2 regions of the Acetobacterium sp. MES1 genome follow, and region 2 is predicted to be linked to the other one. Evidence: predicted binding sites of a transcription regulator. Region 2 holds the regulator's gene; the other holds the start of a gene.
The links. Region 2 encodes Rex, which represses fermentation and respiration genes when NADH is low (regulators of the CRP and FNR family bind a similar motif). Its sites were predicted from a motif close to ATTGTTAANNNNTTAACAAT; they were not measured.

Region 1: the regulator Rex is predicted to act here: its motif matches at 8,434-8,453, upstream of BI182_RS01190 (glycerol dehydrogenase).

What each region holds. Positions count from the first base shown of each region.
Region 1 is NZ_MJUY01000004.1:44,011-60,417, reverse strand. It holds gene pap (polyphosphate:AMP phosphotransferase) at 1-237, opposite strand, end outside; gene BI182_RS01220 (isocitrate/isopropylmalate family dehydrogenase) at 429-1,622, opposite strand; gene BI182_RS01215 (HD domain-containing protein) at 1,688-2,194, opposite strand; gene BI182_RS01210 (LiaF domain-containing protein) at 2,374-2,832, shown strand; gene BI182_RS01205 (putative bifunctional diguanylate cyclase/phosphodiesterase) at 2,874-4,379, opposite strand; cyclic di-GMP riboswitch class I at 4,407-4,482, opposite strand; gene BI182_RS01200 (glucose-6-phosphate isomerase) at 4,672-6,009, opposite strand; gene BI182_RS01195 (aldo/keto reductase) at 6,207-7,226, shown strand; gene BI182_RS01190 (glycerol dehydrogenase) at 7,315-8,412, opposite strand; gene clpB (ATP-dependent chaperone ClpB) at 8,651-11,254, opposite strand; gene BI182_RS01180 (hypothetical protein) at 11,270-11,920, opposite strand; gene BI182_RS01175 (sodium-translocating pyrophosphatase) at 12,141-14,111, opposite strand; gene secG (preprotein translocase subunit SecG) at 14,161-14,391, opposite strand; gene gpmI (2,3-bisphosphoglycerate-independent phosphoglycerate mutase) at 14,517-16,052, opposite strand; gene tpiA (triose-phosphate isomerase) at 16,276-16,407, opposite strand, start outside.
Region 2 is NZ_MJUY01000003.1:14,993-31,399, forward strand. It holds gene BI182_RS00625 (DNA internalization-related competence protein ComEC/Rec2) at 1-1,178, opposite strand, end outside; gene BI182_RS00630 (alpha/beta fold hydrolase) at 1,369-2,307, shown strand; gene BI182_RS00635 (putative manganese-dependent inorganic diphosphatase) at 2,324-3,946, shown strand; gene BI182_RS00640 (FMN-binding protein) at 3,973-4,803, shown strand; gene BI182_RS00645 (helix-turn-helix domain-containing protein) at 4,933-5,313, shown strand; gene BI182_RS00650 (redox-sensing transcriptional repressor Rex) at 5,490-6,119, opposite strand; gene BI182_RS00655 (ABC-F family ATP-binding cassette domain-containing protein) at 6,268-8,196, shown strand; gene BI182_RS00660 (hypothetical protein) at 8,238-8,471, shown strand; gene groL (chaperonin GroEL) at 8,573-10,204, opposite strand; gene groES (co-chaperone GroES) at 10,235-10,519, opposite strand; gene tsaD (tRNA (adenosine(37)-N6)-threonylcarbamoyltransferase complex transferase subunit TsaD) at 10,756-11,769, opposite strand; gene BI182_RS00680 (TIGR01906 family membrane protein) at 11,803-12,495, opposite strand; gene rimI (ribosomal protein S18-alanine N-acetyltransferase) at 12,488-12,931, opposite strand; gene tsaB (tRNA (adenosine(37)-N6)-threonylcarbamoyltransferase complex dimerization subunit type 1 TsaB) at 12,928-13,614, opposite strand; gene BI182_RS00695 (glycoside hydrolase family 3 C-terminal domain-containing protein) at 13,734-16,337, opposite strand.

The DNA of each region.
Region 1 (16,407 bases), on a different contig from region 2:
ACTCTCCTGCTTTTTGAAATTATGGACCCGAAAAGACCGTGGATCCATGGGCATCAGCAATTCGTTGATCAGGGTTCCCTTGCCAGCTGCATCCCAGCCTTCAAACAGAATTAAGACAGGAATACCCATATCGTGCAGGGTTCGCTGCAGTTCACCTAACCGTACCGTCAGTCGTTCTTTTTCCTGGCGGTAGGTTTCTTTGTCGATTGTTACACCTAAATCAATTTTTTCCAGCATGATAGCCTCCTAAATAAATATGATTTTGTATGAGATAACATTTCAAACACAAGCGCCCCGTGACAGGCGCTTATGGAAGTAGCAGACAATGGTATCAGTTTTTCTGGAGTGTTTTTTAAGTGCTCGCAGCGCTGTTGATCCAACTGATCGTTGCCGCAAAAAAAGGGCGTCTCAAAAGACGCCCTCATCAGTTATATAAATTTTTCATAAATTGCGTCCAGGTTGGGATTGGACAAAGTTTCCATGACATAGTCGGCATACTCTGAACCCGTGGCGCCTGTTTCCCGTCCGGTGAGCACCAGTTTTTTCTCGTACAGTCCGCAAATGTCCAAAGCTTTTTGAAGCTGCTCAGCTTTTTCATTGTAACCAATATGCACCAGCAACATCCCGGCGGCCCGAATAATGCTACAGGGATCGGCATATTGCCCCCGACCCTCTTCCACCATTCGTGGCGCTGATCCATGAATCGCTTCGAACATGGCATATTGTTTGCCGATATTGGCTGATCCAGCCGTACCGACACCACCCTGAAACTCAGCCGCTTCATCAGTTAAGATATCACCATAGAGGTTTGGTAAAACCATCACCTTAAACTGACTACGTCGTTTTTCATCCACCAGTTTGGCGGTCATGATATCGATGTACCAGTCATCCATTTCAACAGTTGGATAGTTTTTGGCAATCGCTTTAGCCGTATCTAAAAATTTACCATCAGTGGTTTTGATAACGTTGGCTTTCGTCACTACGGTCACTTTATTTTTACCGGATTTTTCCGCAAAATCAAAGGCGGCCTTGATGATTCGCTCTGAACCTTCCTGGGTCGTGACGGTGAAATCAATGGCAAGATCATCATTGACATGGATGCCCTTGCTGCCAACAGCATAAGCTCCTTCAGTGTTTTCCCGATAGAAGGTCCAGTCAATATTCTTTTCCGGTACCGATACGGGTCGAACGTTGGCAAATAAATCCAATTCTCGACGCATCGCCACGTTGGCACTTTCGATATTTGGCCAGGGGTCACCCTCCCGGGGGGTAGTTGTTGGTCCTTTTAAGATTACATCACAGGTTTTGAGTTCTGCTAAAACCTCATCCGGAATCGCTTTGCCGCAGGCGGCCCGATTTTCAATGGTCAAACCGTCGATGATTTTAAAGACAATTCTGCCCGTTTTAACGTCATCGGCCAATAAAAATTCCAATACCCGTTGGGCTTCAGCTGTAATAAATGGCCCAATGCCATCACCACCGACAACACCGATGATAATCTGTTCTTTTGTTGTAAAATCAGTAAAATCCTTTTGAATCGCCATTTTTTCGATGCGGGTCAGTTGTTCTTTAATCAGCTCTCCAAAATGGGCTTTTGCGCGTTCAATTTGTTCTTCGATCAAGTTCTATCCTCCGTCAAATCAATTTATTAGGGTCATATATAATTCTTAAGGCAACAGATAGTGTCTTAAGCTTTGGACATCATACTTTTCAGCCGTTTGATGGGCTGGGTGTTTTTAAAAACCAGTTCGTGAGTAGCCACAAATTTATCCACTGCCGTCACAACCCAGCTGCCCAAATTTGCTGGTGGAACAGGCGTCAGTGGAAACATGTGCTTGACGATCATGTCGGCCTGACGTTCATCAATATCAAAATATTTTTCGGCATTTTCCAGGGCTGTTTTAGGATGCGAAAAGCCATGCATCTCTTTGATTCGATCCAAGCCCTTTCCGGTTTTCACCTTTCCCTGCCAGGACTCCAGAAAAAAATCATGGAGGGTTGCGCCCCGGGCAATGGAGGCATAATCCATACCTAAAAATCTGGCTACGCGATAGGAGTAATATCCAACTGCGACTGAATGTTCATACAAACCATTGCCATGGTGATCAATTTCTCTTAATTTTTGGAATTCACTGTGTGTTATAATATCGCCAACAATGGTTTCAAACTCATCATAATACTTTTTTGTTTCCATTGAGACCTTTCATTTGCTCTTATTTATTCAGCAATGCTGAACAGATGCTTCGAATATTATAGCATAATACCTTTATTTTTAGTTAAAATTATCGGAGATGTTCTTTAAAAAAACAAAAAAAGATACGGTTCTTCTTAAAATCATGGTAAACTGATTAAAAAGAACAGGAAGGATCAATCATGAAGATAAAAAACATACTCATCGGAACCAGTGTTATTTTGGCCACCAGCGTGGCGCTTTATCACGCCGGTGTGATAAAAAAGGCCAAAACATTTGAAGACAGTCTGGATAAGAGTCCCAAATCGCTGGATGAAGCCGTTCTCTATGGCGGAAAAATGAAAGATTACCAAAAGCAAACGATGCAGGACATAAAAATCGGAGCCTTCTTTGGGGGCATGCAGCTTGATTTTTCAGAGGTGATCACCGAAAAAGATGCGTATCGCATGGATATCAACATCGTTAATGGTGGCCTAAACATCATTGTTCCTGACAACTTCCGGCTAAAAATTGTTGATACCTGTAAATTTGGCGGAATTGCCGATCACACGGTTTGTATCGATCCCGATCATTCAGTGGCCCTCTCGGTTTTTGCCGACATTACCTGTGGTGGTCTGAATTTTGAAAATCCTTCAGAATAATCATCGCCTGCGATAAACACTTAAAAAAACTGAAATCCAGCCTAAGCTGATTTCAGTTTTTCTTTGACAAGATCTTCAAATTCAAACACATTCATGGGCTTGGCATAGAAAAATCCCTGAGCAATGTCGCACCCCTTCTCTTTAAGAAACTCCACCTGTTCCCGGGTTTCCACCCCTTCAGCCACGGTAATCAGATCCAGATCCTTGGCCATGTTCAACATACTGGTAATGATCTTCTCTCCCCGGGCATTATCCGTCGATTCGCTGAAAAAAGCCTTGTCCAATTTTAAAATATCCGCTGGTAGGTTTTTTAAGGTGTTGAGAGATGAATAGGCCCGACCAAAATCATCAATGGAAATATGAAATCCAAAATCTTTTAAATGATTCATAATCTCAACCATCTGGACATCATTATTAAAAATCGTACCTTCGGTCAGCTCAATTTCGATCATTTTAGGATCGATCTGATAACGATTGGTAATAGCCAGCAATTCTTCCGGTAACAGCATATTTTCCAGATGAAGCCGGGAAAAATTAACCGAAATAATCATATTGGTCAGTTGATCCATTTCTTTTTGCCATTTGGCCAGTAGCTTGCACACCGCTTCAAACATATAGGTATCAATTTTTTTGACAAACCCATTTTTTTCAAACAAGGGAATAAATTCATTGGGTGGCAGCATCCCCCGCTCGGGATCATTCCAGCGCACCAGCGCCTCGGCACCAATAATCTGTTCGTCCGAAAACAGATATTTGGGCTGAAGATAAACTTCAAATTCGCCACTTGCCAATGCTTTTTCCATTCGGTTTTCAATTTCATTTTCAAGAATCAGTGCAACCCGCATGGATTCTTCATAAAATGCATAGCTAATCTGGGAATTATCTTTGATCGACCGTTTTGCCATATTGGCACGATCACTAAGCGCACTAATATCCAACTCCGTTTCGCCAATCAGATAGATACCCATAGAGATGCTGACGATGAATTTCTGAGAGTAACTATTGATTTTGCGAATTAAATTTTCCAGCCTCTGAGAAAACTCTCCATAGCCCTCATAGTTCATTAAAATACAAAAATTATCGGTGGCCATTCGGGCAAAAAGCTCTTCTTCATTGAGATACTTTTCTAATATTTTTGCGATAGCAGTGAGGATTTCATTACCGGTCTGGTGCCCGTATAAGTCATTGATGGCCTTAAACTTATCGATATCAAAGATAACCATCGCATAATCAAGGCTATTATCTGTGTCCAGGATTCGTTCACACTCCTTTTTAAACGTGATCCAGTTGGGGCAACCCGTTAAAAAATCAAAATCCTGGAGCTGCTTAAGCCGCTGGATTTCTTTTTTAAAGGTACCGATGGCAAGATTACTGCTTAAACTGATCACAAAGAGACCCATAAACGCCAGACCATAGAGAAGCGTCCCCAGAATTATCTCGTAAGACTCCTGAGTTAAAGCCACAAAATTAATGAAGCCCATCATCATGACCAAAAAAAACAACGCAAAGCTGAGAATTAAAAACTTTTTTTCGTCATATTTCTTCACCATTACCTCCTAAATCGTTAAATCTATTTGAGTAACTGGCTGACTTAAGAAAGTCCCTTTAGCTTTGCGTCACTATTTCACAACAGTTTTGCCCTGTAATTCAGTATTTTTTATGCCGAAGAACCATATTTTTTGGCGTTTTTTCAGGAACGTTAATCGACAATTTGTATTATTTTTTTTAATATTGTATCACAATTGTAACGATCTGTCGTGTGCTAAATATTCAATTTTTCATTCTTTCGTTGCCACTATCGCAAAGAATAGCCGATTCTTTTGTGGACGCTGTGATTGTCTATAGCCGTTCTTCCAATTCGGCAGTCAGATCTTCATAACCAGGCTTATGCAGCAAGGCAAACATATTCTTTTTATAGGCTTCCACTCCGGGCTGATCAAAAGGATTAACCCCCAGTAAATAACCATTTAAGCCACAGGCTTTTTCGAAAAAATAAATCAGTTTGCCAATATGAAAGGCATCCAGTTTTTTAAGTCGGATGATCCCATTGGGGACTCCGCCATCAACATGAGCCAGCAGGGTGCCCATAAAGGCTTTTTCATTGACAGCATCGATTTCCCAGCCGGTGAGGTAGTTAAGTCCTTCCAGATTCTTTTCGTCCCGGAAAACTTTGAGATCCGATTGATCCGCTTCGATGACAATTACGGTTTCAAAATGGTTTTTGGGACCATCCTGAATCATCTGCCCCAGCGAATGGAGATCGGTGGAAAAATGCGCCGAAGCCGGAAAAAGACCCTTGCCATCTTTACCGTCACTTTCACCAAATAATTGTTTCCACCACTCTGCCAGATACTCCAGAGAGGGATCATAATCCACTAATATTTCAATATTCTTGCTGCGGTTGTAAAGGACATTCCGATACAATGCATATTGGAAACAGGGGTTTTTTTCAAACTCCGGTTTGTTATACTCCTCATAGCCAGATTTTCCACCGTCCATCAGCGCATCAATATCAATCCCCGCTGCTGCAATGGGCAGCAAACCGACGGCGGTATAAACGGAGTAACGACCGCCAATATCATCGGGAATCACGAAGGTTTCGTAGCCTTCTTCATCAGCCATAAACTTTAAGGCTCCCCGGGCGGCATCCGTTGTCACAAAGATCCGCTCCTGTGCCCCCGCTTTGCCATACTTATCTTCCAAAAACTGTTTGAAAAACCGAAAGGCGATGGCCGGTTCCGTGGTTGTCCCGGATTTCGAAATAACATTGACACAGACATCCTGATCCGCAAGCAGTGCCAGCAACTTTTCCAGATATTTTCCACTGATATTCTGACCGGCAAAATATATTTTAGGGGCTTTTCGTACTGCTCGGGGTTCTTCATTATAAAAAGGGCTGGTCAGGGCTGTAATGACTGCTTTTGCGCCTAAATAGGAACCACCGATACCAATCACCACCAACGCATCGCAACGCTCTTTAATTTTTTCGGCGGCCTCTTTAATCCGGACAAATTCATCCTGATCATATTTGATCGGATAGTCCACCCAGCCCAGAAAATCATTGCCCACCCCAGTTTTATTGTTCAAGTCATCATTGGCTTGAGCCAACTGTTGATAGCGGCTTTCAAACTCACTGGAATCTATATTTGCATAAGAGAGATCGAAACGAATACTCATAATTCTTACCTTCTTTCTTAACTATTAACATAGTTTCATTTTACACCATCAGCGATTGGAGTGTCAATTAATGTTCATCTACCAACCTGAAAGAAAGTTGAAATGCAACGGATCTTTGAGCCAATTCCCGCATAACAGATGACTTTTGTGATTTGATATGATAAAATGGGCAAAACCAAGAAAAGAAGAGGTGTAAAATGGAAACGCGAGTACTGGGACAAACCGGATTAGAAGTATCCCTTATTGGCTTTGGTGGCATTCCAATCCAACGCTGTAACCAATGGGAAGTTGACGAAATTGTTGAAAACCTTATTGAAGAAGGCGTTAATTTTATTGACACTGCCAGAGCTTACACCAACAGTGAAGAAATGATCGGGGAAGCATTGAAACAATGGGGTCGGGAACATTTTTACCTGGCTACAAAAACCCCAAAACTCAGCTATGATGAGGTAATGGCTGATGTTAAAACCAGTCTGGCCGAGTTACAAACCGATACCATCGATTTGTATCAGTTCCATAATGCCAAAACGATGACCGATTATGAAACTATTATGAGCCCCGGGGGTGGATATGATGCGCTGGTCGACTGTAAAAAACAGGGGCTGATTAAACATATCGGCATTACCTCCCACTCTTATGAAGTTCTCGATCGTGCTCTGGATGAGGATAAATTTGAGACCATTCAGTTTCCTTATAATATTGTCGAAAACCGTGGCGGACCGCTCTTTGAAAAAGCCAAATCAAAAAATGTCGGGGTCATTATTATGAAACCACTGGCTGGCGGCGCTTTTATCCACGCTAATTACGCCCTGCGCTGGGTAGCTGAAAATCCCAATATTTCAGTATTGATCCCTGGCATGGATTCAGTCAAACAGGTTCTAAAAAATACCCGAGTCGGCAACGATTTTGTGCCGCTGACCGATGACGAACGAGAAACCCTTGAAGCCGATGCCAAGGCACTGGGAAAAACATTCTGTCGCCGTTGCGGTTATTGCGCCCCCTGTCCCCAGGGCATTGACATCCCAATGCAGTTTATTGTTGAAGGTTATTACCGCCGCTACGATCTTGAGGAATGGGCCCTGGATCGTTATCGCAGCTTTGTTGCCAATGCGTCAGACTGTATCCAGTGCGGCGAATGCGAACCCCGGTGTCCCTATGATCTGCCCATCCGGGATATGCTCAAAAAAACCCGAGACCTGTTTGACCCGCTGCTCTAGTGTCTCCATCCCGCAACGCTGTTAAAAAGGCCACAATCCCCCAACTGGTGAGATTGTGACCTTTTTTATTTTCATATATTTTGCTTTCTTAGTCACACAGGTATAAGCGACCCAAGGCATCGGCTGCCATAATCGCAGCGTATACGGTGTCGGCATCGACATCAAAAGGCATATTATGAATCGTTTCGGCAGGATCTGTCGCTGCAACTGCCACTGCCATGATTTTTTCCGGGGTTGGTTCGGTGCACCCGAGTTCACCCAGCGTAATTGGCAAGCCAACAGATAAACAGAAATCAATCACTTCTTCAATATCTTCCATGGAGCGGTTTTCCATCACCAATTGAACCAGGGTTCCGAAGGCAACTTTTTCACCATGATACATATGGTGGCACTCCGGTAATACGGTTAAACCGTTATGTATGGCATGACAAGCAGCCAGGCCGCCACTTTCAAACCCAACCCCGCTGAGGTAGGTATTGGCTTCAATAACATTTTCCACCGCCGGAGTACAGCTTGCCGCTTCAACCGCCAGCTTTGCTTTCAAGCCATCTTCAATTAAAATATCATAGCATAATTTTGCCAAAGCCAAAGCGGATTTAGTCGGATGTGCACCTGACATGGTGGTTCCGTTGGAAACCACGGTGGCCTGGGCTTCAAAATAGGTAGCCAATGCGTCTCCCATCCCAGCGACAAAAAGTCGGGCTGGAGCCGCTTTGATGATGTCAGTATCCATCACGACAATCTCAGGGTTTTTAGGTAGAACCAGATATTCATCAAAAACGCCGTCTTCGGTATAAATAACGGATAAAGCTGAACAGGGCGCATCAGTGGAAGCAATGGATGGTGCAATCACGACTGGCAGTTTTTCATAATGGGCTGTCGCTTTGGCTGTATCCAGGGTTTTTCCGCCACCAATACCAACAACCACGTCACAACCTTGGGCTTTGACGATTTCCTGGAGACGGGCAATTTCAACCTTTGAACACTCACCGTTAAACTTTTCGGGCGTGAATTTAATTCCCGCTGCTTCGAAACTGGCTTTCAATTCCTCCGCTTTGGTTCGCATCATGGTGCCGCTCATTAAAACAAGCGCAGATGTTCCAAATTTTCCAACATGTTCCGGCAATTTACCAACTTCTCCGGCACCTTGAACATAACGGCTGGGAGACATAATAATCTTTTGCATTTTCTACCTCCGAAAATTTTTTTCGTTATTATTATATCAAATAATTCCAGCTATGAATTCGTTATCATCTAAAAAAAACAGGCCAGCGCTGATACTATTTCTGGTCTGATTTTATTTTTTTAACCGGTTCTTAATGCAATTGGTAATTTTTTGTTCCAAGCTATAACTATTTCAATCAAGCATCCTGCACCAAAAAAAGACCAACCAACCCGAAGCGGGTCAGTTGATCTCTTTTACTTTAGGCCATATAGAATTCCCCGTTGGGATCGACATCGATGGTAATAGCCTGACCTTCGTGGACATTGCCCTTGATAATTTCTTTACCAACCATGGTTTCGATGTGTTTTTGCAGGTAGCGTTTCAGCGGTCGGGCCCCATAGGCCGGGTCAAAACCCATGTCGATAACGGCATCGATCGCTTCCTTAGTCAGCGTAACCGTGATGCGGCGTTCTTCCAGGCGTTTTTGCAAATCGTTTAAAAGCAGGGTGACAATCTGGCTGATCGCTTTCTTGTTGAGTGGTTTGTAAAGCACAATTTCATCAATTCGATTTAAAAACTCCGGTCGGAAATAGCTCTTTAATAATTCCATCACAGCCGCCTCTGTTTCTTCGGTAATTTCACCAGACGTATTGATCCCTTCCAGTAAATATTCCGAACCGATGTTGGAGGTCATGATGATGATGGTGTTTTTAAAATCGACGGTGCGCCCCTGGGAATCAGTAATCCGGCCATCATCGAGGATCTGTAGCAGGATATTAAAAACATCTTTATGGGCTTTTTCAATCTCATCCAGCAAAATTACACTATAGGGTTTGCGACGAACTGCTTCGGTGAGCTGTCCACCTTCTTCATAACCAACATATCCCGGAGGTGCCCCGATTAGGCGGGATACCGAAAATTTTTCCATGTACTCACTCATGTCAATCCGGATCATATTTTCTTCGCTGTCAAAGAGGGTGGCGGCAACCGCCTTGGCCAGCTCGGTTTTCCCGACCCCGGTGGGGCCCAGAAACAGAAAGCTGCCAATCGGGCTGTTGGGGTTTTTAATCCCGGCCCGGGAACGGATAATGGCATCAACCACTTTCAGGATTGGTTCTTCCTGACCAATAACCCGTTGTTTTAAGGTATCTTCCAAAGCCAGTAGTTTTTCCCGCTCGCCTGAGACCAGCTTACTAAGGGGGATATTGGTCCAATCGGAGATGATTTCAGCGATTTCTTCCTCGGTAACTTTTTCACGCTTGAGACTGTCTTCATCGCCTTTTTCATCAGCTTTTCGTTTGATCTCCTCAATTTTAGCGGCTTTTTCGGGAATTAAGCCATATTCCAATTCGGAGGCTTTGCGGTAGTCCCCTTCGCGAATGGCTTTTTCCCGCTCGTAGGTGAGCTGATTGAGTTCTTCCTGGAGGGCTTTTAGCGTATCGGCTGACTGCTTTTCGTTTTCCCATTGCATACTCATGGTGTTAAAGCGCTCTTTATATTCCACCAGTTCTTTTTGGAGTCGTTCCAGCCGTTCTTTGCTGAGTGTATCTTTTTCTTTTTTGAGGGCCACTTCTTCAATTTCCAACTGCATCATCTTACGGCGCACCTCATCCATTTCCTCCGGCATGGAGTCCATTTCGGTGCGGATCTTGGCACAGGCTTCATCAATCAGATCGATGGCTTTATCCGGCAAAAACCGGTCCGAGATATAGCGGTTGGACAAGGTAGCTGCTGCCACTAAAGCGGTGTCAAGAATCTGGACGCCATGGTAACGTTCATAGGTATCTTTTAAGCCTCTAAGAATTGAAATGGTGTCTTCCACAGTCGGCTCGTCCACCAGCACCGGTTGGAAGCGGCGTTCCAGCGCCGGGTCTTTCTCAATATACTGACGGTATTCGTCCAGGGTGGTGGCCCCAATACAATGGAGTTCCCCTCTTGCCAGCATTGGTTTTAGCATATTGCCAGCATCCATGGCGCCTTCAGTTTTACCGGCACCAACAATATTATGAAGCTCGTCAATAAACAGGACGATTTCGCCGTTGCTGTCGACCACCTCTTTTAAAACCGCTTTAAGCCGTTCTTCAAATTCACCGCGGTATTTGGCGCCAGCCACCAGGGCCCCCAGATCCAGGGCAATAATTCGTTTGTCTTTAAGACCTTCCGGTACATCACCGGCTACAATTCGCATTGCCAGACCTTCGACGATAGCCGTTTTACCGACCCCCGGTTCCCCAATCAAGACCGGATTGTTCTTGGTTTTGCGGCTTAAGATCCGAATCGCATGACGGATTTCAGCGTCCCGACCAATAACCGGATCAAGTTTGTTATCAATGGCATCCTGGACCAGATCGTGACCATATTGGCTGAGGGCTTCATAAGTAACCTCAGGATGGTCGTTAACCACCCGCTGACCGCCTCGCACTTCTTTTAGAATATTTTCGACTTCTTTTTTGATAATGCCGTAACGTTCCAGTATTTCCACAGCCTTGGACTTTTTACCGAGACTGTATAGCGCCAGTAGGATACACTCCACCGAAATATACTGGTCGTCCAGTTTTTTTGCTTCTTTATAGGATTCGTTTAAAACCTTATCGGTGTCACTGCTGATGTAGACCTTTCCCTGTTCCCGACCGGGGCCGGAAACACTGGGCATTTTGCCGATTTCCCGACGCAGTTCTTCGGCAATGGTGTGGGAATTCTTACCCAGCCGGTCAAAGATCCGTCCGACCACTCCGTTTTCCTGAGTGATCAACCCCATCAGCATATGTTCCGGCTCGATTTCCATGTGGTTGTATTCTCCGGCGATCAGTTCTGCCGTTTTGATTGCTTCTAATGATTTTTGGGTGAATAAATTCATATCCATAATTGTACCTCTTTTTTATTGGTTATTTTTTTTATAATCTTCACGATAAATGTTCTCCAGAAGATTGGTGAGATCTTTAACCCCGGCTTCATCAACCTTCGAAAAATAGACGTTCATGGCCCGGTCAATCATTTTTAGATAACGGGTCAGATTATCAGTGACCGTTTCAATATCCTGGGTCAACTCCGCCTCATCCTCAAACGCCCGAATAAACTTATGATTTGTCAAATTTTCTACTAAATCCCGATGATCTCCCTGCTGCGCTTTTTCAATGTCAGCAATCAGCTTGAAAAACTCGTCAAAATGATCATTTAAATTCTCAGATTTGGTTCGGGAGCTGATTTTCAGTACTGCATACTTGCCCCGCTTACTGCTGATAAATTCATAGCTGTAACGAACCTTGGGGCGATACTTATATTTCAGACTTTTGCCGAATTGGATACTGGAGTTTTTATTAATTTGGCTCACTGACAGGGTATCACTGAAGTTTTCATCCAGCTGTTCCAGGATTTTCTGAATTTTTTGTTCCGGGGTCACCAGTCCGATTTTTTCGGCCAGGATATCATTGATCAGTTGGGAGCGGTTGGTATTATTTTCATAGGCGATTTGATCTATCTTCTCAACTATTTCATCGAATAGCATTAAACTGTATACACTTTTTATCATATCATCACTCCTTTTAAATAAATTATAGTATTATAAATTTAATTCGTCAATCTATTTATGTATTTTAAATTACATTTTTTGTTTTGCTCAGCTTTATTTAAGTTTATTTCTATTACTGCATACCCAATTATTTTACCCTTAACCTCAGCCCCAACCCAAAAAGAACCTGAATGCCGTCTGGCATTCAGGTTCTTTTTTTTACGGAAAGATTATTTTTTTATTAGATTAAGAATAATGGAGCAAATACTAATGATACGATGGTCATCAATTTGATTAAGATATTGATCGATGGTCCAGAAGTATCTTTAAACGGATCACCAACAGTATCACCAACAACAGCGGCTTTATGGGCATCACTGCCTTTTCCACCATGGGCGCCACCTTCAATGAATTTCTTGGCATTATCCCAGGCACCACCGGCATTCGCCATAAAGATGGCCATCAATACCCCGGTAACCAAAGCGCCAGCTAACAAACCGCCTAAGGCATCTGCACCCAGAATCAGACCCATGGCCAAAGGAGCAGCCACGGCCATTAAACCCGGTACAATCATCTGTTTTAAAGCTGCAGCTGTAGAAATATCCACACATTTGGCATAATCCGGTTTTTCGGTACCTGCCATAATGCCTGGGAATTCCCGGAACTGACGACGCACTTCTTCGATCATTTCATTAGCCGCAGAACCAACTGCTTCCATGGTTAGAGCTGAGAACAAAAATGGCAGCATCCCACCGATAAACATCCCGATGATAACATTGGGGTTTAAGATATCAATGCTCTCTAAACCAACGGTTTGAGCATAGGATGCAAACAACGCCAATGCAGTCAACGCTGCCGAACCAATCGCAAAACCTTTACCGATAGCAGCTGTGGTGTTTCCAACGGCATCCAGTTTATCGGTGATTTGACGCACTTCTTTTGGCATTTCAGCCATTTCGGCAATCCCACCGGCATTATCAGCAATCGGGCCATACGCATCAACAGCAATGGTCATGCCGCAAGTAGACAGCATCCCAACCGCTGCCAGCGCAATACCAAAAAGACCAAACGAAGCATAGGCTACAAAAATTGCGACTGCCATGGCTAAGATTGGAAACATGGTGGATTTCATCCCCACGCCCAAACCACTAATAATGGTGGTAGCTGGACCAGTTTCCGATTGCTGGGCAATGTGCTGAACCGGTTTATAGTGTTCTGATGTATAATACTCGGTTAATTTACCAATAATAATCCCAACTGCTAAACCGGCAACGATCGCAATAAATGCTGAAGCTCCACCAGTAAAATAGTTAGACAGGAAGTAAGACGCAATCACAACCAAAATTCCACTGACATAGGTACCCATGTCCAGAGCGCGTTGCGGATTACCACCCTCTTTACCACGAACAAAGAAAGAACCAATAATTGAAGCAAAAATACCAACGGCGGCTAACAGCATAGGGAATAAAATCCCATCAAAACCATCAAGTGCTAATGCACCCAAAGTGATGGCCGAGATAATTGAACCGACATATGATTCAAATAAATCTGATCCCATCCCAGCGACGTCACCAACGTTGTCACCGACGTTATCAGCGATAACTGCCGGGTTACGCGGGTCATCTTCCGGAATACCAGCTTCAACCTTACCAACCAGGTCCGCACCAACGTCAGCTGCTTTGGTATAGATACCACCGCCAACACGACCGAATAATGCAATTGAAGAAGCACCCAGACCAAAACCGGTTACAATAGTAACATCGCCAAATAGTAAGTAGAGTGCACTAACACCCAGAAGGCCCAAACCAACTACACACATACCCATAACCGCACCACCGGAAAAAGCCACTGAAAGGGCTTTATTCATCCCGCTGGTTTTAGCAGCATTGGCAGTTCTGACATTGGCTTTTGTGGCTACCTGCATCCCAAAGAATCCGGCCAGGATTGAAAAAATAGCCCCAACCAGGAAACAGACTGCAGTCATAATCCCCAAACCAGGTGTAACGGTTAAAATAATAAATAAGACAGCGATAAAAATTGCGATCATTTTATATTCACGTTTTAAAAATGCCATCGCACCTTCGTGGATATAACCAGCGATCTCTTTCATTCTGTCTGTACCGGCATCAACTGCAGTTACGCGTTTTGCAAAAATAAGCGCAACAAGCAACGCCACGACTCCAATGGCTGGAGCCAGAAACAATAATTCCATTCTCAATTTCCCCCTGTAAGTTTTTGCATCCCTCTAAATCTGATGCCTGTTATGATACGATTGAATAAACGAATGCCGACAACATGAATAAAACACCTGAGATTTTGGTTGCTTTTTCTAAAACACCCTCAAATCCCTTGGCTTTTTTCTTTCCAAATAAGGTCTCAGCACCACCTGCGATGGCTCCTGACATCCCGGCTGTTTTTCCTGGCGACAACAGTATTGCTGCAATCAGAACCAAGCTGGAAATCAGTAAAACGACCAGTAAAGCTTCTTTCATTAGTATCACCTCCGTAAATAATCGTGCACGTTATAATATCATAACCAAAAAACATTTTCAATCATAAAAAAAGTCCCAATCGAGACTTTTCCTATGTAAACGGTCACAGTTTTTGCATTTTTGCTTTATTTTTCCTTAATCAGGGTTTCTCCGGTCATTTGGGCCGGTTTAGCCAGCCCCATCAGATCCAGTAGCGTCGGGGCCACATCTGCCAGACGACCGTCGTCTCGCAAGGCAACATCGCCATCACCCAGTAGAAAACACTTAACCTGGTTGGAGGTATGGGCCGTAAACGGCATGTGGGTTTCGTAGTCGATCATTTTTTCGGCATTGCCGTGATCGGCAGTGACGATCACCTTCCCCCCTTTTGCCAGAATCGCATCGATGACTTTTTTGGCACAGGCATCCACCACTTCCACTGCCTTTTCGGCCGCTTCGAAAATGCCAGTATGTCCGACCATGTCGGCATTGGCAAAGTTAAGAATCATCAACTGATACTTCTCGCTTTCAACGGCCGCTACAGCTTTATCGGCCACTTCATAGGCACTCATTTCCGGCTGCAGGTCATAGGTAGCTACGTGAGGGGACGGTACCAGAATCCGGTCTTCCAGCGGATATTGTTTTTCCAGACCGCCATTGAAGAAATAGGTGACATGGGCGTACTTTTCGGTTTCGGCAATACGCAGTTGGGAAATACCCAGATTACTGAGATATTCGCCGAGGGTATTGTCAATCGTCACCGGTTTATAAGCAATTGCGACATTTTCAAAAGACTTATCGTATTGGGTCATAGTCACATAATAAAGCCCCAGATAGCCGGTTTTACGCTCAAATTCCTTAAACTCCGGATCGATAAAAGCCCGGGTAAGTTCTCTGGCCCGGTCGGGACGGAAATTAAAGAAGATGATGGTATCATTGGCCTTAATGGTTTTATCTTCGGTCGTGTCAATAATCGTCGGCAGCACAAACTCGTCAGTTATCTTGGCAGCATAGGTTTCTTCCATGACTTGGACGGCTGAGGCGGCATGGTTGCCAGTACCCACGGTCATGGCATCATAGGCTTTTTCGACCCGATCCCAGCGATTGTCCCGATCCATGGCATAGTAACGACCCATGATGGTGGCAATTTTGCCGACTCCCAATTCAGCCATCTTGGCTTCCAATGACTTGACATGGCCCAGGCCACTGTCAGGAGCCGTATCCCGGCCATCCATCAGACAGTGCACATAAACCCGATCTAATCCCTGTTTTTTGGCCAGATTCAATAAGGCGTAGAGATGACATTCATGACTGTGCACCCCACCATCAGACAACAGACCCATCAGGTGTAGGGCACCCCCCTTTTGTTTGGCCGATTTAATCCCAGCCAGAAACGCTTCATTGGTAAAAAAATCGCCATCTTCGATGGACTTGGTAATCCGAGTCAATTCCTGATACACGATCCGGCCAGCACCCAGGTTTAAATGACCGACTTCAGAATTACCCATCTGACCTTCGGGCAGACCAACGCCAAGGCCACTGGCAGTGATGAGGGTATGCGGGCAGTCCCGGGAGATGGTGTCAAGAAACGGAGTTTGGGCCTGTTCAACAGCATTGCCCTCGGTACATCTGGTAAAACCGTAGCCATCCAGAATAATCAGGGCCGTTAAATTTTTATTCATATGATCACACCTTTCGGTTGAAATATTTTATCTCCATAAAAAACTGACATCAAAGCGATCATTGTTCACTTCCGTTCGTTTGAAATTTCATCGACGTTTCGGGCGATCAATGATCGCCCCTACGAAATAATGCATGACGTTTGAGTATCAGTTAGGCATCGCAATAAATTTTTAGTTAGTAGGGGCGATTAGTAATCGCCCGCACCACGCAATTGATTTAAAACTAAAACTTCACAATCTCCGAGAAAGTCGGTTTAAGTGAGGCACCGCCAACCAGAGCGCCGTCGATGTTGTCCATGGCCATCAGGTCTTTGATGTTTTCGGGATTCACAGAACCGCCGTACTGAATCCGGAC
Region 2 (16,407 bases):
GCTTTGATTTTTTGGTTAACCCGTTTTTTATTTCGGTGTTTTTCATAAGCATACAACAACGGGAGATAAAAAAGAATGATCCCCAACATTGCACCCATGGAAAGTTGAAACCCGGCCTGAAAAAGCTGGGCAGGCCAGATAAAAAGAATTATTATTCCCGCCAAACACAGCTGATTCAGGGCATCCCGCTCTCGGTGCAGTCTCTGGCCGCCAGTGAGACAAAGAAGCATGATGGCAGCTCGGATCACCGGTGCCGCAAAACCGGTGAGGGCAACATAAAATAACAAAGCAGGAACTAAAAATAAAATCCAGTACTGCTTTTTAATCTTCAAAATGAACAGCAGAGAAGAAAGCATCAAGAACACATAGCCCACATGGAGTCCGGAAACCGATAAAACATGGGTCACTCCAGCGTCCTGAAAGCTCTGGCCAAGTTCCTCATTGATATTTTTCTCACCAAAAACAACGCCCTTGAGCAAATCTGCCACATCGTTTGAAAAATTGAGCTCCGCCTGGTGTTCCAGGTGGTGTTTAATACCCAAGATTCGATCATACAGACGCACTTGATGACCAATTTGGCGGATATTTTCCGGTTTAACCGTCAGCAATCCCTCAATTGACAGGGCTTTAAGATAGAGTCCATAATCAAATCCGCCTGGGTTTCTTTGACCTGATGGTTGAGATAATTTTCCCTTCATTAACACCAGATCTCCAGGTGCCAGATCGAATTGCGGCTCTTCGTTGGTCGTTAATGAAACATGCTCCTCTGCGGTATCTTCATCACTTTGATAGTAGACGGTTGCTCTGATCCCAGCAGTCTTGTCAAAACGATTGTTTTCATCGTCAGCATCTACTATTTCACGAGCTGTCAGATTGATCGTTAACCGATTTTCGGTGCGAATCGGGTAATCATTAACGACTCCGATCAGGGACACCTCCCGTTCATAAAAGCTGCCTAGAATATCCGTCTCCGGGAAGGCTCCGGAGCCTAAAACTACCCCAAAACCGAACAAGCCAAGAACAAATGCCACCTGGCTTATTTTGGTATCTTTAAGCAAAAACGGCATTATTGCCAGCAAAACAGCTGCGCCAAGCAACAACCACACTGGCCAGTGGTCAAAAACCCCAATAATGCCCAGGCTCAGGGTAAAAAAGCCCCATAATAACGGTCGTTTCATTGATTCTGGCTGAGTCGTCTATTCGTGCTCAGTACCGTTAATTTCATTGTCAATACCCCTTATCCCATGATATTATCTCAATTATACACTGATTACCGCTTTTTTAGTACGGGAAACCTGTTTTTTTTAAGATATTTTGTTATAATGTGACAATAGATTTAAGAAGACCAAATGAAAGAGGGGACCGCAAATGATTGATTTAACAACCAATGGTTTTTATGCATCTGATGAGGTCAAACTGACCTATTACGAAACCCCCTGCCCCGCAAAACCAAAGGGTATTGTTCAGATTGTTCATGGTATGGCTGAACATGCCCAACGCTATCATGAGTTAATGAATTTTTTATTTCACAATCACTACCTGGCAGTGACCCACGATCAAAGGGGCCATGGCCAAACCGGCAAAGACGCTGGTAACCTGGGCTTTTTTTCCAGTGGCAACGGTTGGGAGCGGGTTGTTTCCGATGTCAAAGAAATTTCTGGAGCGCTTAAAGAAGCCTATCCAGAACTGCCGCTGTTTATCACTGGTCATAGTATGGGGTCGGTGGTTACCCGCACAACCATCATTGATTATTCAGAATTATATGAAGGGGCAATCATCATCGGCACAACTGTCGGTATCAACAACTTAATGCGCAAAACCGCCAGCATCATTGCCCGCCGGGAGATCCGCAAAAATGGTGAAACCACCCCCTCCAAACTATTATCCAAGCTATCCTTTGGTAGCTATAATAAAAAGTTTAAACCCAACCGAACTGAATATGATTGGATCTCCCTGAGCAAATCCAACGTCGATGCCTATTTAAGCGATGATCTCTGTGGTTTTACCTGTAGTGCCGGGTTTTACCGGGATTTGTTTTATGGTCTTGATTACACCACCAAAACGTCGAATCTCAAAAAAATCCCCAGCGAATTTCCCTTGCTTTTTTTAGCTGGCCGGGATGACCCCGTTGGTGGCATGGGCAAAGAAGTAACGCAGCTAACCCAGCAGCTAAAAAAAATCGGTGTCGCAAACGTCGAGTCGATTCTCTATCCGCTGATGCGACATGAAATTCTAAACGAAGATAAACGAGAATTAGTCTATAGAGACATCCTGCGATTTTTAAATACGCATTCATTATCTAAATAAATAAGGAGAACCACCGATGACCCCAAAAATATATGTCTTCGGACACCGCAATCCGGACACCGATTCCATCTGCTCAGCCATTGCCTATGCTCATTTAAAGCAAACCCTGGGACATACTCTGGTCTTTCCCGCCCGGCTGGGCCCCGTTAATAAGGAGACCCAGTTTGTTCTCGATACTTTTGGCGTCAGCTTACCCGAACTGATCAAAGATGTCAAACCCCAGGTTTCAGACCTGGTGCTGACTGATTTTTCGATGGCCTATGAAAAAGACTCCGTTTCAAAAACCATGGGCCAGATTATTGATCATCCTGGCCGCTCCTTACCTGTAATCAGCGATGAAGAGCAGCTCATTGGGATGGTTTCCCTGTCCGATATTATTCCCGCCTACACCGATGCTTTTTCAAAATCGCTGCTGCGGGACAGCGAAACCCCACTGGATAACATCATTGATTTACTTGAAGCTCAGGTTTATGGCTCAATCAAATCCGAACTAGTGCGGGGCGATGTTTATACCATTACCGAAATCGAGGATGGTCAAACCTTAAGCAGTCGAGACATTTTAGTTACCGTTTCACAGGATATCTATCTCAACCGGGCCTTTGCCACTGGTGCCGGAATTATTATTGTTTCCAATGCATCTCCAGATATCGTTTTTGATATTCCCAAAAATTACCAGGGGGCCGTATTGATTGTCGCCTTTGGTCCCTTCGAAGTCATCCGGTTACTCTGTCAGGGAATTCCGATCAAAAAATATTACCAGAAACACCATCTGGAATATTTCATGACTTACGAAACCATCGATGATGTCAAAAAAAACATGCTAACCTCAGATCATGAGCGTTTCCCCGTGGTGGATGTCGACGGGAGGGTTCTTTCAACCATTTCCCGTAGCAACCTGATTGACTTTAGCCGGAAAAAAGTGATTCTGGTCGACCACAACGAACGCAACCAGTCGATCGTTGGCGTTGAAGAAGCTGAAATCATTGAAGTGATTGACCATCATCGGGTCGCTGAAATCCAAACTGCTACACCACTGTATCTGCGAATTGAACCAGTTGGCTGCACCGCCACCATTGTCGCCAAAATGTACCATGAGCATCAGGTTGCCATCCCCAAAGATATGGCCGGACTGATGCTCAGCGCAATCATCTCGGATACGCTGCTTTTTAATTCTCCCACCTGCACTGAAGAAGACCGGGTTATTGCCCTGGAATTAGGGAAAATTTTGAATCTCGATGTTAAGAGTTACGGCGAAAAAATGTTAGTGGCTGGCAGTAATTTAAAAGAAATGCACCCCTTTGAAATTATCTCCACCGATCGGAAGCTATTCACCATGGGAGCCTATAAAATTGGGGTTTCACAAATCAATACTGGAGATTTCCGGGGTATCTTTGACAAACTGGATGGGGTTCTGCAGGAAATGAATAAATTGTGTGCAGAAGAAAGCCTGGATCTGGCTATTTTAATGGTTACCGACATTATATTAGGGGGCTCCGAACTAATCATCGCCGGTGAAGCTAAAAATCTCGCCCAGCTGGCTTTTGGCTTTCAACCCGGTGAATTCAGCAAATACATGAATGGTGTTTTTTCCCGAAAAAAACAGATTGTGCCGCCGCTGATGAACGCCTCCTCTTTTTAAAACGAATCCAGATTTTGGTGAAAATGATGCAAAAAAATGAATCCAAAAAATATATCGGACTTCGACTGGTGATTATCTTTCTGGTCTCAGGTTTGCTATCGCTTTTATTGACTGGCTGCGTTGAAAAAGAACTGATCAATGATCCCGCAACTGGTTCAATTTTTTCGGCAGATATTTCTGGCGCCCTGATCGATGGTCAGTATTCCGCAAGCACAAAATATTATGACACTCGGGGCTATGGCCAACAATTGAACCTTTTAATAAAAAACGGCCTAATTACACGGGTAACCTTAAACGAAATCGACAAAAACAAGTCTGATCGCCTGTCTGTCGAGGGTTCTGACAAAACCTGGCCCAATCTGGCTGTGGCAAATTTAAGTGCTCTCTATCTCCGCCTTTATAGCGAATTGCTGATGTCGCAAAATCCTGATGAAACTGACGCTATATCCGGTGCGACACAAACATCCGAAAAATTTATCAGTTTGTCCAAGGCAATTCTGGATCTGGCCAGCAAAGGTGATCATGAACCAATAAAAATTGACACCCTCGATACTTATTCAATCACCAGCAACCCCGACCATGATGGCTATCAGGGATTTCTTCAGGCAACCTTTAACGGATCAACGCTGGTCTCTCTGAGTTACGATGAAATTATAACCGAAGACGGAAAATCAAAACGCAAATCAACTGATCCTCCTGCCAATACGGACTTTAATGCATTATTTGACACAATAACGAAGACTGCTCTTAGCAGTCAGTCTCTGGAAAGTCCATTTCCAGCCAATGAAGCATCTCCAGAAAAAGTCAAATACGGAGAATGTCTACGACTCTTAAGAGAAGCAAGAGCGCCTTTTTGATGCTTTATCCCTTTAAGATTTATTCCTTTAATTCAACCGTAAATCTTGACAAATGTTAAAGACGTGATATAATTACGCTATAGGCAGTGCATTTATGCCAACAATTCTAAACTGAAAGAAGGTGAAAAAATGGAAAACAATACTTTTGGCAGCCGATTAAAAGCGTTGCGGATTTCAAAACGATTAACACAGGAGAATTTTGCCAATCTTTTCTATCTAAATAAAAGCTCTATCTCCAAGTATGAAAAAGATAAAAACTTACCTGAAAACCAATTACTGATAAAAATTGCAGATTTCTTTGAAGTTTCTGTGGACTATTTATTATGTAGAACCGATCAGCCAAAGCTTTTACCAAGCAACCCGAAACCGATGACATGTGAAGAATTTTTGAAATCTTACGTTTTTTCCAACGAAGAAGTGGATTCTTTTTCTTCGTACTTCTCTTTCCCGGAAAGCTATAAGCAAGAGGTTCTGGATTTTATTAATTTTAAGAGCTCCAGTGGGAAGTAAATCAAAAACTACGAAAATCATGTTTAAATAACTTGTTATAAAACAAAAGAAACACAAAGAAAGTGTTTCTTTTTTAATTCACCGATATATCCGCAGTTGTGTTTTCTTTTTTGAGCAAAATATAAAGAGCCTGATTAAAGAAAATCAAACTCTTCCCATACTCTACAACTAATCTTTTACTCACCCAGCAGATAAGTTAACGTGAATAAACTATCTGTAATGTTAACATTCTCAACCACTACATCACTGGGAACATCCAAATCCAATGGGCTAAAATTGAGGATACCTTTCACACCCAGTTCTGTAATCTGGGTTGCAACTTTCTGACCGACTTCCCGGGGCACACACAAAATGGCGATGTCAATTTCATTCGCTTTGACAAATTCATCAAGTTCATCCATATGTTTTACTACTACACTGCCAACGACTGTACCTACAGTCAATGGATCAACATCGAAGACGCCTTTTAAAATCACACCTTCCCGCTTAAATCGTTCGTAGTTTGCGATGGCATGACCCATATTCCCGCCACCAATGATAATACAATTATATTCACTATCAAGACCCAAAATTTCCTTGATAGCCTCCTTTAATTCTCCCACATTATAGCCGTACCCCTGTTGTCCATACCCCCCGAAAGAATTCAAATCCTGTCTAATTTGAGAAGCTGTCAGGCCCATCAGACTTGCTAATTCCCGGGATGATATTTTTTCGATATCATTGAGTTGTAAATCACTTAAATATTGATAATATTTCGGTAACCGTTTTACGACGGTCATTGATACTTTTTTTGAGAAGCGATGCATGATTACTTCTCCTTTCTTTCGGATAGTCAACTAATTATATCAATATGAACCAATTACGTCAAATTATTCATTTTAATTTGCCGTTTTTTTTGATAGAATAGTAAAAGTGAACTCAAATAACTGAACAAAAACGAAAACAGGTGAAATAATGTTAATCAATATCGAAAATTTGCATTTTAGTTATGGCATTCATGAAATTTTTAATAATCTTAATCTATCCATTAATGAAAAAAAACAAATCGGTCTGGTCGGCCGCAATGGTACCGGAAAATCGACGCTGCTTAAGCTGATTACTGGCGAACTGATCCCTGATACCGGACGAATCAGCAAAAAAAACGGACTAACCATCAGCTATTTATCTCAGGAGTCCACAATTGCCGAGAACACAACCCTACTCGAAATGCTCACTGATGTATTTAAACCGCTGATTGACATGGAAAAGCGAATCAAACAAATTGGCGCTGCCATTGCCGACAGCACCGGGGCAGAGCAGGAAAAACTGATACTAGAGTTTGGGGAATTGCAAGAAAGTTTTGCCGAACAACACGGTTATGAATACCCCAGCCGAATTCGGGGTGTCATCAATGGCCTCGGTTTTAAGCCCGAAGATCAAACTAAAGCCTTCTCGATGCTTAGCGGCGGTGAAAAAACCCGTGCTACGTTGGGCCAGATCCTACTTCAGGAACCGGAACTGCTCTTATTGGATGAGCCCACCAACTACCTCGATATCGATGCCCTGCAGTGGTTGGAACAATATCTGAAGAATTACCCCGGTACTTTTGTCATCGTGTCCCATGACCGCTATTTTATCGATAAAGTCTGTACTTCAATTATCGAAGTATCCCAGAAAAACATCAAAGAATATCAAGGCAATTATACCCAGTATGCACTAAAAAAGCGACAGGATATGATGGAACAAAATCATCAGTATCAACAACAACTTAAAGAAATCAAACACCAGCAGGAAGTCATCGACCGGTTCCGGGCTTATAACTCCATCAAAAGCTCAAAACGGGCTTCAAGCCGGGAAAAAGCCCTCAGTAAGATTGAGTTGCTCGACAAGGTCGAAACTGCTCATAACAGCCATTTCAGCTTTGTCCCCCGGGTTAAAAGCGGCAATGACGTTTTGGCGGTGACAGGGATTAAAAAATCCTTTGGCGATCGTCTGCTTTTTCAGAATATGAATTTTGAAATTCATCGCGGTGATAAAATCGGCATCATTGGACCCAATGGTGCCGGAAAAACAACCCTTTTTCGCATTTTGCAGAAAAAGTTGGCCGCCGATGCCGGCGAAATCCGACTGGGTCAGAAGGTCCATATCGGTTATTTCGATCAGGAACATCAGGCTCTGAAGCAATTCTACAATGAAAATCTGCTGGAAGCCCTGTGGGATGTCGATTCGAAACTGACTGAAGGCGAATTGCGCAATATCCTGGCGGCCTTTTTATTTGTCGGCGATGAGGTCTTTAAACCGATTGGCACCCTATCTGGCGGTGAAAAGGCCCGGTTGCTGTTGGCCCGCTTGATGATTTCTCAGTCCAACTTCTTATTGATGGATGAGCCGACCAATCACATTGACATGGACACCAAAGAAATCCTTGAAAATGCCTTGAGCCAATATGAGGGCACCTTACTGTTTATCTCCCATGACCGGTATTTTTTAAATCGAATTTCAACCCAGATCTACCAGTTCTCAGCTGATGGGATGGAAATCCATCTGGGCAACTATGATGACTACTTAAAACAAAAGGCGGATGCTTCCGCCCGGGCAGCTGTTCTGGCCGAAGAGAATAAAACAATTGTAACCAAAACACAGCAGCGAACGGATCGCAAAAAGCAAAAAGAAGAAGAAGCCCGTATTCGGCTCTTGAAGAAGCAGGTTAAGGAAATTGAAGAAACCATACTAGTGACTGAACAGAAAATCGAATCCATTGAAACTGCCATGTGTGCTCCGGATTTCTATGATAACCTGGCTTTGGCAGCTGAGATCAATCTGTCCTATGAAGCACTCAAACAGCAATTATCTGAGTTAACGGATTCCTGGGAAGTCGCCTTACTGGCTCTGGAAACCGAGTAACAATCGTTTAATAAAGCAATAATATATTATTGGAGGAAGAAATGGAACTGACTAAAAATGAAAAAAAGGTATTAAATACCCTGTTTAAAGAAGTGAAAGGAACCACCCGCAACACCATGCTGGTTGCCCTTTATGCTGCCAAACCGATCGATGATGAATCTCCCGATGCCCAAGCCCTGATCACTTTAATCAATGGTCTCATTATCAAACTGGCAGAGCTGGAACAACCGGAGATGGAAGTCCTATTCGCCGGGATCCCCTACAATGTCGACTAAATGCTTCTAAAACCGCAATTAAAAAGGCAGCCTCGCGAGAGACTGCCTTTTTGGTTGCTTATATTAATTATTTTAGTTTATCTACTGATGCAGCCGGAGGCTTACATCATTGGCATTCCGCCCATGCCACCTGGCATTCCGCCCATACCGGCATCTTCGCTTGGAAGATCAGCAACCGCTACTTCAGTGGTTAAGAACATTGCCGAAACACTGGCGGCATTTTGAATCGCTGAACGGGTAACCTTGGTCGGGTCAATAATGCCCGCTTTGAACATATCAACAAATTCGCCTTTAGAAGCATCATAGCCAACGCCAACAGCTTTACCAGCCATTTGTGAAACAATAACCGATCCTTCAAGACCGGCATTTTCAGCAATTTGTCGCATTGGTTCTTCAATCGCCCGACGGATGATACCAGCACCAGTTTTTTCGTCGCCTTCAAGAGTTTCGATTAAGGCATCAACCTTTGGAATCGCATTAATATAAGCGGTACCACCACCGGACACAACGCCTTCTTCAACCGCTGCCCGAGTCGCATTTAAAGCATCTTCGATACGGTATTTGATTTCTTTCAGTTCAGTTTCGGTAGCTGCACCAACTTGGATAACTGCTACACCGCCGGATAATTTAGCCAAACGTTCCTGAAGTTTTTCTTTATCATATTCGGAAGAAGTTTCTGGAATCTGCGCTTTGATCTGACGGATTCGTTCTTCAACAGCCTCTTTATTTCCGCTACCTTCAACAATAATGGTATCTTCTTTGTCAACTTTTACCTGACGGGCACGGCCTAATTGTTCAATGGTTGTGGTTTTTAATTCTAAGCCTAATTCGTCCGAGATCACTTCTCCGCCAGTTAATGCGGCAATATCAGCCAGCATCGCTTTACGACGATCGCCAAAGCCAGGAGCTTTTACTGCGACACAGTTAAAGGTTCCCCGTAATTTATTAACAACCAATGTTGCCAATGCTTCGCCTTCAACATCTTCAGCAATAATTAACAGCTTACTGCCAGTTTGAACAATTTGTTCCAAAACTGGTAAAATTTCCTGAATATTGGAGATTTTTTTGTCAGTGATTAAGATATAGGGATTATCCAGGATGGCAACCATTTTTTCGGTGTCAGTTACCATATACGCTGATAAGTAGCCCCGGTCAAATTGCATCCCTTCAGTAAACTCTAACTCGGTACCCATACCTTTGCCTTCTTCAACGGTGATAACTCCGTCATCACCGACTTTATCCATCGCTTCGGAAATCAGTTTTCCAATTTCGGCATCGGCTGCCGAAATGGATGCAACCTGAGCGATTGCTTCTTTGCTTTCAATTTTTTTACTGTTTGCTTTTAATTCTTCGACAACAGTCGCAACTGCTTTTTCAATCCCTTTTTTAAGAACCATTGGGTTTGCACCGGCAACAACGTTACGGTTACCTTCACGAACAATTGCCTGAGCCAATAAAGTAGCTGTGGTTGTTCCGTCCCCTGCGACGTCATTTGTTTTAGTAGCAACTTCTTTAACCAGCTGCGCACCCATGTTTTCAAAGGCATCTTCCAGCTCAATTTCTTTGGCAATGGTTACCCCATCATTGGTGATGGTTGGTGAACCGTATGATTTAGCTAAAATAACATTTCTTCCTTTTGGTCCTAATGTCACCTTAACAGTATTTGCTAATTTATCTACACCAGTGATCAGAGATGCTCTGGCGTCTTCACGAAATTTAATCTCTTTAGCCATATTATTTTCCTCCTGTTTTTCTAAATTTTATTATTCTACAATTGCTAAAATATCAGCCTGACGGATGATTAAAAACTCTTCATCGCCAATTTTTACTTCATTGCCGGAATATTTGGAATAGATAACTTCATCATCTACCTTAACATCCAATGGCACCTTTTTACCATCGATAATTTCGCCAGTTCCGACAGCCACTACTTTACCCTGCTGTGGTTTTTCCTGGGCTGATCCTGGTAAAACAATTCCACCAACAGTTTTTACTTCTTCAGCTTTAACTTTAATTACTACTTTGTCACCTAAAGGTCTTAAACTCATTTTTTCCTCCATTTGATTATATTGGGTACGCTGTACCTTTTATTTCATTTATTAGCACTCATTCATCTTGAGTGCTAATAGTATTTTAAATGATTTGCAGATTGATTGCAAGTATTTTTTCCCTTTTCGTTCATCTTAATTTTTTTTAAGATTGTTTTAATTTTTAAAGAGGGTACACTTCTCTTTATATAAACGTGTCTACCCTTTTGTCGACAGGCCGTATTTCCTGTCTGCCTTTATTGACGGGTTCCGATTTTTAAACCCGGAATGCCATTGAGACTCAGGTCGCTCTCTTCCCCATTGATATAATTATAGTAAGCCATCGAACCGATCATAGCGGCGTTATCGGTACAGAGAATAGGATCTGGATAGTACAAGGTCATGCCCGCATCAGCGGCTGCCTGTCCCATCATTTTTCGCAGCAACGAATTACAGGACACCCCGCCCGCCATGCAGATACTCTTCATGCCAATACTGTTGGCACAGGCAATGGTTTTGCTGACCAGCACCTCGATAACGGCCAGCTGAAACGATGCGGCCACATCATCGGGATTGACCGCCTCATTTTTCATTTTCTTGCCGTTGAGGTAATTGAGCACCGCCGATTTCAAACCGCTGAAGCTAAAATTATACTCAGTTTTATCCAGCATCACTCGGGGAAAAGCGATCGCCTCGGGGTTGCCATTTTTGGCCGCAGCATCAATGGCCGGACCGCCGGGATAACCCAATCCCAAAACCCGGGATATTTTGTCAAAGGCTTCTCCCGCCGCATCATCGATGGTTCGGCCCAGCACCTTGAAAGTCTGGTAATCTTCCACCAGGACCAGATGACTGTGGCCGCCGGATACCACCAATGTCAAAAAGGGCGGTGTAAGCTCCGGAAACTGCAAAAAATTAGCGGCGATATGGCCTTCAATATGGTGTACACCGATCAGCGGTTTCCCGAGACTGTAAGCCATTGCTTTGGCCGTAGAGAGACCAATCAGCAGCGCCCCCACCAGACCGGGACCATTGGTCACGGCAATGGCGTCCATCTCGGCCAGGGAAAGCTTACTTTCGGCCAGGGCTTCGTCAATGATATAGGGCAGTTTAGTGACATGGTTGCGGGAGGCAATCTCTGGTACCACACCCCCATATTTCTGATGAATATCAATCTGGGAATAAATCCGGTTGGTCAATATGTTCCGGCCATCTTCAACAATGGCCACGGATGTTTCGTCACAGGATGTCTCAATACTAAGAATTTTCATGTTTACCTCGATTAGAATTTCTCGTTATTTATTTTATATGTTTTTCTTTTTCAAAACCAGCCCCGTTCCCAGGGTGATGAGTCCCAGGGGTACCAGAATATAGATGACCATTCGGCCGATCATGGCGAAGAAGAAGGGCTCGGGGACAATCCAGATCAGTCGGTCGGTGGAAGGATCCATAATCCATAAGTCGTTGGAAAAAAATAACTGATGGAAGAGGATAAAGGTGTTATTGAAATTAAAAATAAAACTCGCACCAACAATTAGCAAGATCACCAAAAACGTGGCCGATCCATAGAACAAGGCCTTGATAATGGCCTGGCGATCGTATTTTAACAGCACCAGAAAAGCGATCAGCGCCAGAATCAGAGCGGCGTCCCGAAGACCGAGAAAGAAAAGCAACAAGTCTCTGACATCGTCCATATGGGTGATTTCTTTGTCATTAAAAATTGAAACACTGTCGACAACGTTTTTGGCACTTCCAATGGCTAAACGGGCTTGGATGTCAAAATCCTTCCGGTCGCCCTTGAGGTAGCTGATGATTTCATCGACCACCAGTTCCATATCTGGGGGATAGATACCAGTGTTATCAGTGACCTGATTTTTTTCCATCTGATCCATGTAAAACGCTTTGTCAAACACCGCTGCTTCAATGCCGCTGATAAAAATAATAACCGGAAAAAGGATTCCCAGCAACACTGTAACTATTTTGATGGTTTTATTCAAGTTTGTACCTCCACATGATGATTCCGTCCATTCCCGTGCCATAGTAATCTTTGCGTCGTCCTTGCCGGGTAAATTGGTTTTTCAGATAAAAATTGATAGCCGGCTGATTATCCGCCCTGACCTCCAGTGTCATCGCCACACAACCTTGCTCCAGTGCCAGGGCCAGCATTGCATTGATAATATTTTGCCCCACCCCGGTCTGGCGATAGGCTTCCAGTACTGCGATATTGGTAATGTGGGCTTCATCAATCACCTGCCAGAAGCCACCAAAACCAATAATTTCGCCATCTAATTCAGCGACAATATAATTGGAGAGGATATTGTTAGTTTCTGCCTTATAGGAATCCTCGGTCCAATTGTGTGAAAAGCAGGCCTGATCCACCTTAAAAACGCCGGGGACATCCCGGGACTCCATCAGTCGATAATGGATCATCATTTTTTATGCTCTTCGGCGTAGGAAGGCCGAATATAAAAGGGTTCCACTTCCCGATAATGGCTGGTCGCCCCCTTTAAGGCCCGCTTAAGGACCAGGGCAGCGGCTGACGAGGCCCGGTTCATGTTGAGATAATTGGGAACGATCCGGGCGGTAGGAATCGCTCCCTGCAGGATTTGTGAAAAGCGGGGTAAGCCATCACCCAAGAAATAGATGGTCTCTTTTCGCCCTTGTAAAAAAGTAATGAGCTCGTCAATTTCCATCACCGCATCGGCCAGATCCTGAACCAGTTGGCCGTCTTCAAAATGAAAAACACCAGTATAGGTCTGGTTACGCTGGGCATCCAGAATCGGACAGATCAGACCATTGGCAAAGGGAATATTCATGGCCAGGCTTTCCAGGGTGGATACTCCCACCACCGGTTTATTCAGAGCCTGAGCAAAGCCCTTGACGGTCGCCATACCAATGCGCAAGCCGGTAAAGGAACCGGGGCCGGAGACAATGCCGAAAACATCAATATCCTGAATCGAAAGACCCCCATCACTGAGCAAATGATCGATGGCTATCATCAGTTTTTCGGAATGTTTTTTTTGATGATTGATAATCATTTCGCCGACTAGTTTTTCTTCATTTAATATGGCAACCGTTGCCACAATAGTGGATGTATCAATGGTGAGTGTATTCATCTTTTGCTTTCCTTCTTAATTATTATTTGCTGAACTATTTTAAAATAATACCCCAGCCCGACAAAGAGAAGGTACCGATTTTAGATTGTAACAAATCGGTACGCTTTTTCTTAATCATCTTACTTCTTTTTTAGCTTTGCCAGTACTTTGAGATCCCGATCGATATCCTTAAGCTTTTCGTCGGAAAAAAAGTCATCGGGCAGTAATTTCTGAGCCTTATCAAAGCAGATTCCCATTTTGATGGCCATTTGCAGATAGTCACTTTCAAAAGTTTCGTCACCAAAATAATTTCGGAGAATCTGCATAACATCCTCATCCTCGACCAGATCCCGAACTTTAGAATGGATACAGAGGTACTCTTCCTCATTACCACCGAAAAGACTTTTGAAAAAACCCTTTTTCTTTTCGGTACAATTAACCAACTTTTCGAAGGTAATCCCTTCCAGTGACTGATCTGAATTGACCAGTTCAATAATCTTATCAATACATTCTTCGGTGAAGATGCCATTGGAAAACTCAACCAGTTTGCGCAAGGGGGTGTTGGCCAGCATCGTCATAAAAAAGTCATCTTCTCTGGTCTGGTCATCCCCCATGATTTCTTCAAAGCCCGAGAGCAGTAGTTTTAAGATCGTCTGTCCCCGCTCGGTTTTTTCAAAATCGCTGAGATAGGATAAGGGGTTGATCGGATGGATCAGATCTTTGGTAATCTGAACCGCATAGACAATCGGCAAATCCCGGCTGGATGACCCGATATAGATCTGGTGACTGCCCGACTCATGTTCCCAGGATTTGGTGGTGGGATTATAATAGCAAAAATCACTGAGTCCCAACTCAAAGCTGACCTCGGCCGAACGCCCCGCCGGGATGAAGACTTTTTTAAAGGCCCGCAGTTCCCGCAGTGGCCGCAGGATGGCGGTATCTGATTTTCCCGTGTATAACTGAACAATTTCCTTGCCGTTCATTACGCCGGAATTGGTAACACGGCATCTAACGGTAACCATTTTTTCTGCATCGATTGTTAACGCTGGCTCATCAATCGGTTCATAGTTAAAATCGGTGTAGCTGAGCCCAAATCCAAAGGGAAAACGGACCTTCTTCTTCGTAAAGTCGTAATATCGGTAGCCGACAAAAATACTTTCGCCGTAAACCACCTCATCATGGATTCCCGGAAAATTAATATAAGCCGGGGTGTCTTCCAGCCGCATTGGAATGGTTTCCGCCAGCTTGCCGCAGAAATTATTTTCGCCAAATAAAAGCTTGGCAATGGCATCACCGCCCGCCTGACCGCCTAAAAACATCTCGACGATGGCCTGGGGTTGGTGTTCCCAGCTCATATCAACAACGCCGCCATTCTGAACAATCACCACCGTCTTAGGTTGAACCTTGCAGATCTTACGGATCAGGGCAAGTTGTTTTTGGGGCAGATGCAAATGGGTCCGGTCATAACCTTCTGACTCATCGTGATCCGGCAAACCCACGAATAACAATGCCATTTCGGAGTTTTTTGCGACTTCCTCCGCCTGCTCGGCCAAATGAATCTGCTCCACCACCTCATCATGAATATAGCCCTGATGCGGGAACAACTGGATTTCATCGCCCACCAATTTTTTAATCCGTTCATAAGGTGAATCGATATGGTAGGGATTTATTTTTGAGCTGCCGCTGCCCTGATAGCGGGGATCAAAAGCCATGCTTCCGATAATCGCCAGCTTCTTGATTTTGGTCCGATCAATGGGCAGAATACACGCTTCATTTTTAAGCAGCACCATACTTTCAACCGCCGCCAGTTGGGCGATTTTGTGATGACCTTTTGGTTCAATTTCCAGATTAGTAGCATAATTGCGACGGTTTTCCTTAGCCTGAAAGGAAAACCGAATCAGCCGTTCCACCATCTCATTGAGAATGGTGACTTTCAGTTTCCCTTCTTTGATCCGGTCAAATATCTTTTGATTATTGACACCGCCATTGCCGGGCATTTCCAGATCCATTCCCGCCAATACCCCTCTGACCCGATCATAGACAGCCCCCCAATCGGAGATGACAATCCCGTCAAAACCCCACTCATTACGGAGCAGTTGGGTCAGAAAATAATTGCTCTGGGAGACAAACTTGCCATTGATGCTGTTATAGGAACACATCACCGCCATCGGTTTTCCTTCTTTGATGGCGATCTCAAAGGGTTTTAAATAGATTTCCCGCAGCGCCCGGATATCAATCTTTTCGTCCACCGTCATGCGCCGGGTTTCCTGATTGTTGGCCAGATAATGCTTGACTGTCGTTCCCACGCCATGATCTTTTGCGCCGAGAATAAAACTTTTCCCCAACCGGCCTGACAACAGCGGATCTTCTGAAAAATATTCAAAATTACGTCCGCACAAAGGCGATCGCTTAATATTGATGCCGGGCCCCAAAATTAGATCAACGCCCAGACTGCGGGCCTCCAAGGCAATGGTTCGGCCCACAAATTCAAGCAGACCTTCGTCCCAGGAACAGGCCGAGAGCACCGCCGGCGGAAAACAGGTGGCCGGTTTACCCTGGGGAATCCCCAGTGCGCCTTCATTTTCAATCACCCGCATGCCATGGGGGCCGTCGGCCATAAATACCGGCTCGATGCCGTATTTGGAATAGCCCATGGTTTCCCAGTCGGTTCGGCCGGAACAGAGCGAGACCATTTCTTCGAGACTCATATTTCGTCGTATTTTTTTAATTAATCCTTCATCCATGATAAATCATCTCCTTAATGGATTAACCAAACTTCCGCAATAACCTTTGATTTTATTAAAGGGTTCAGAC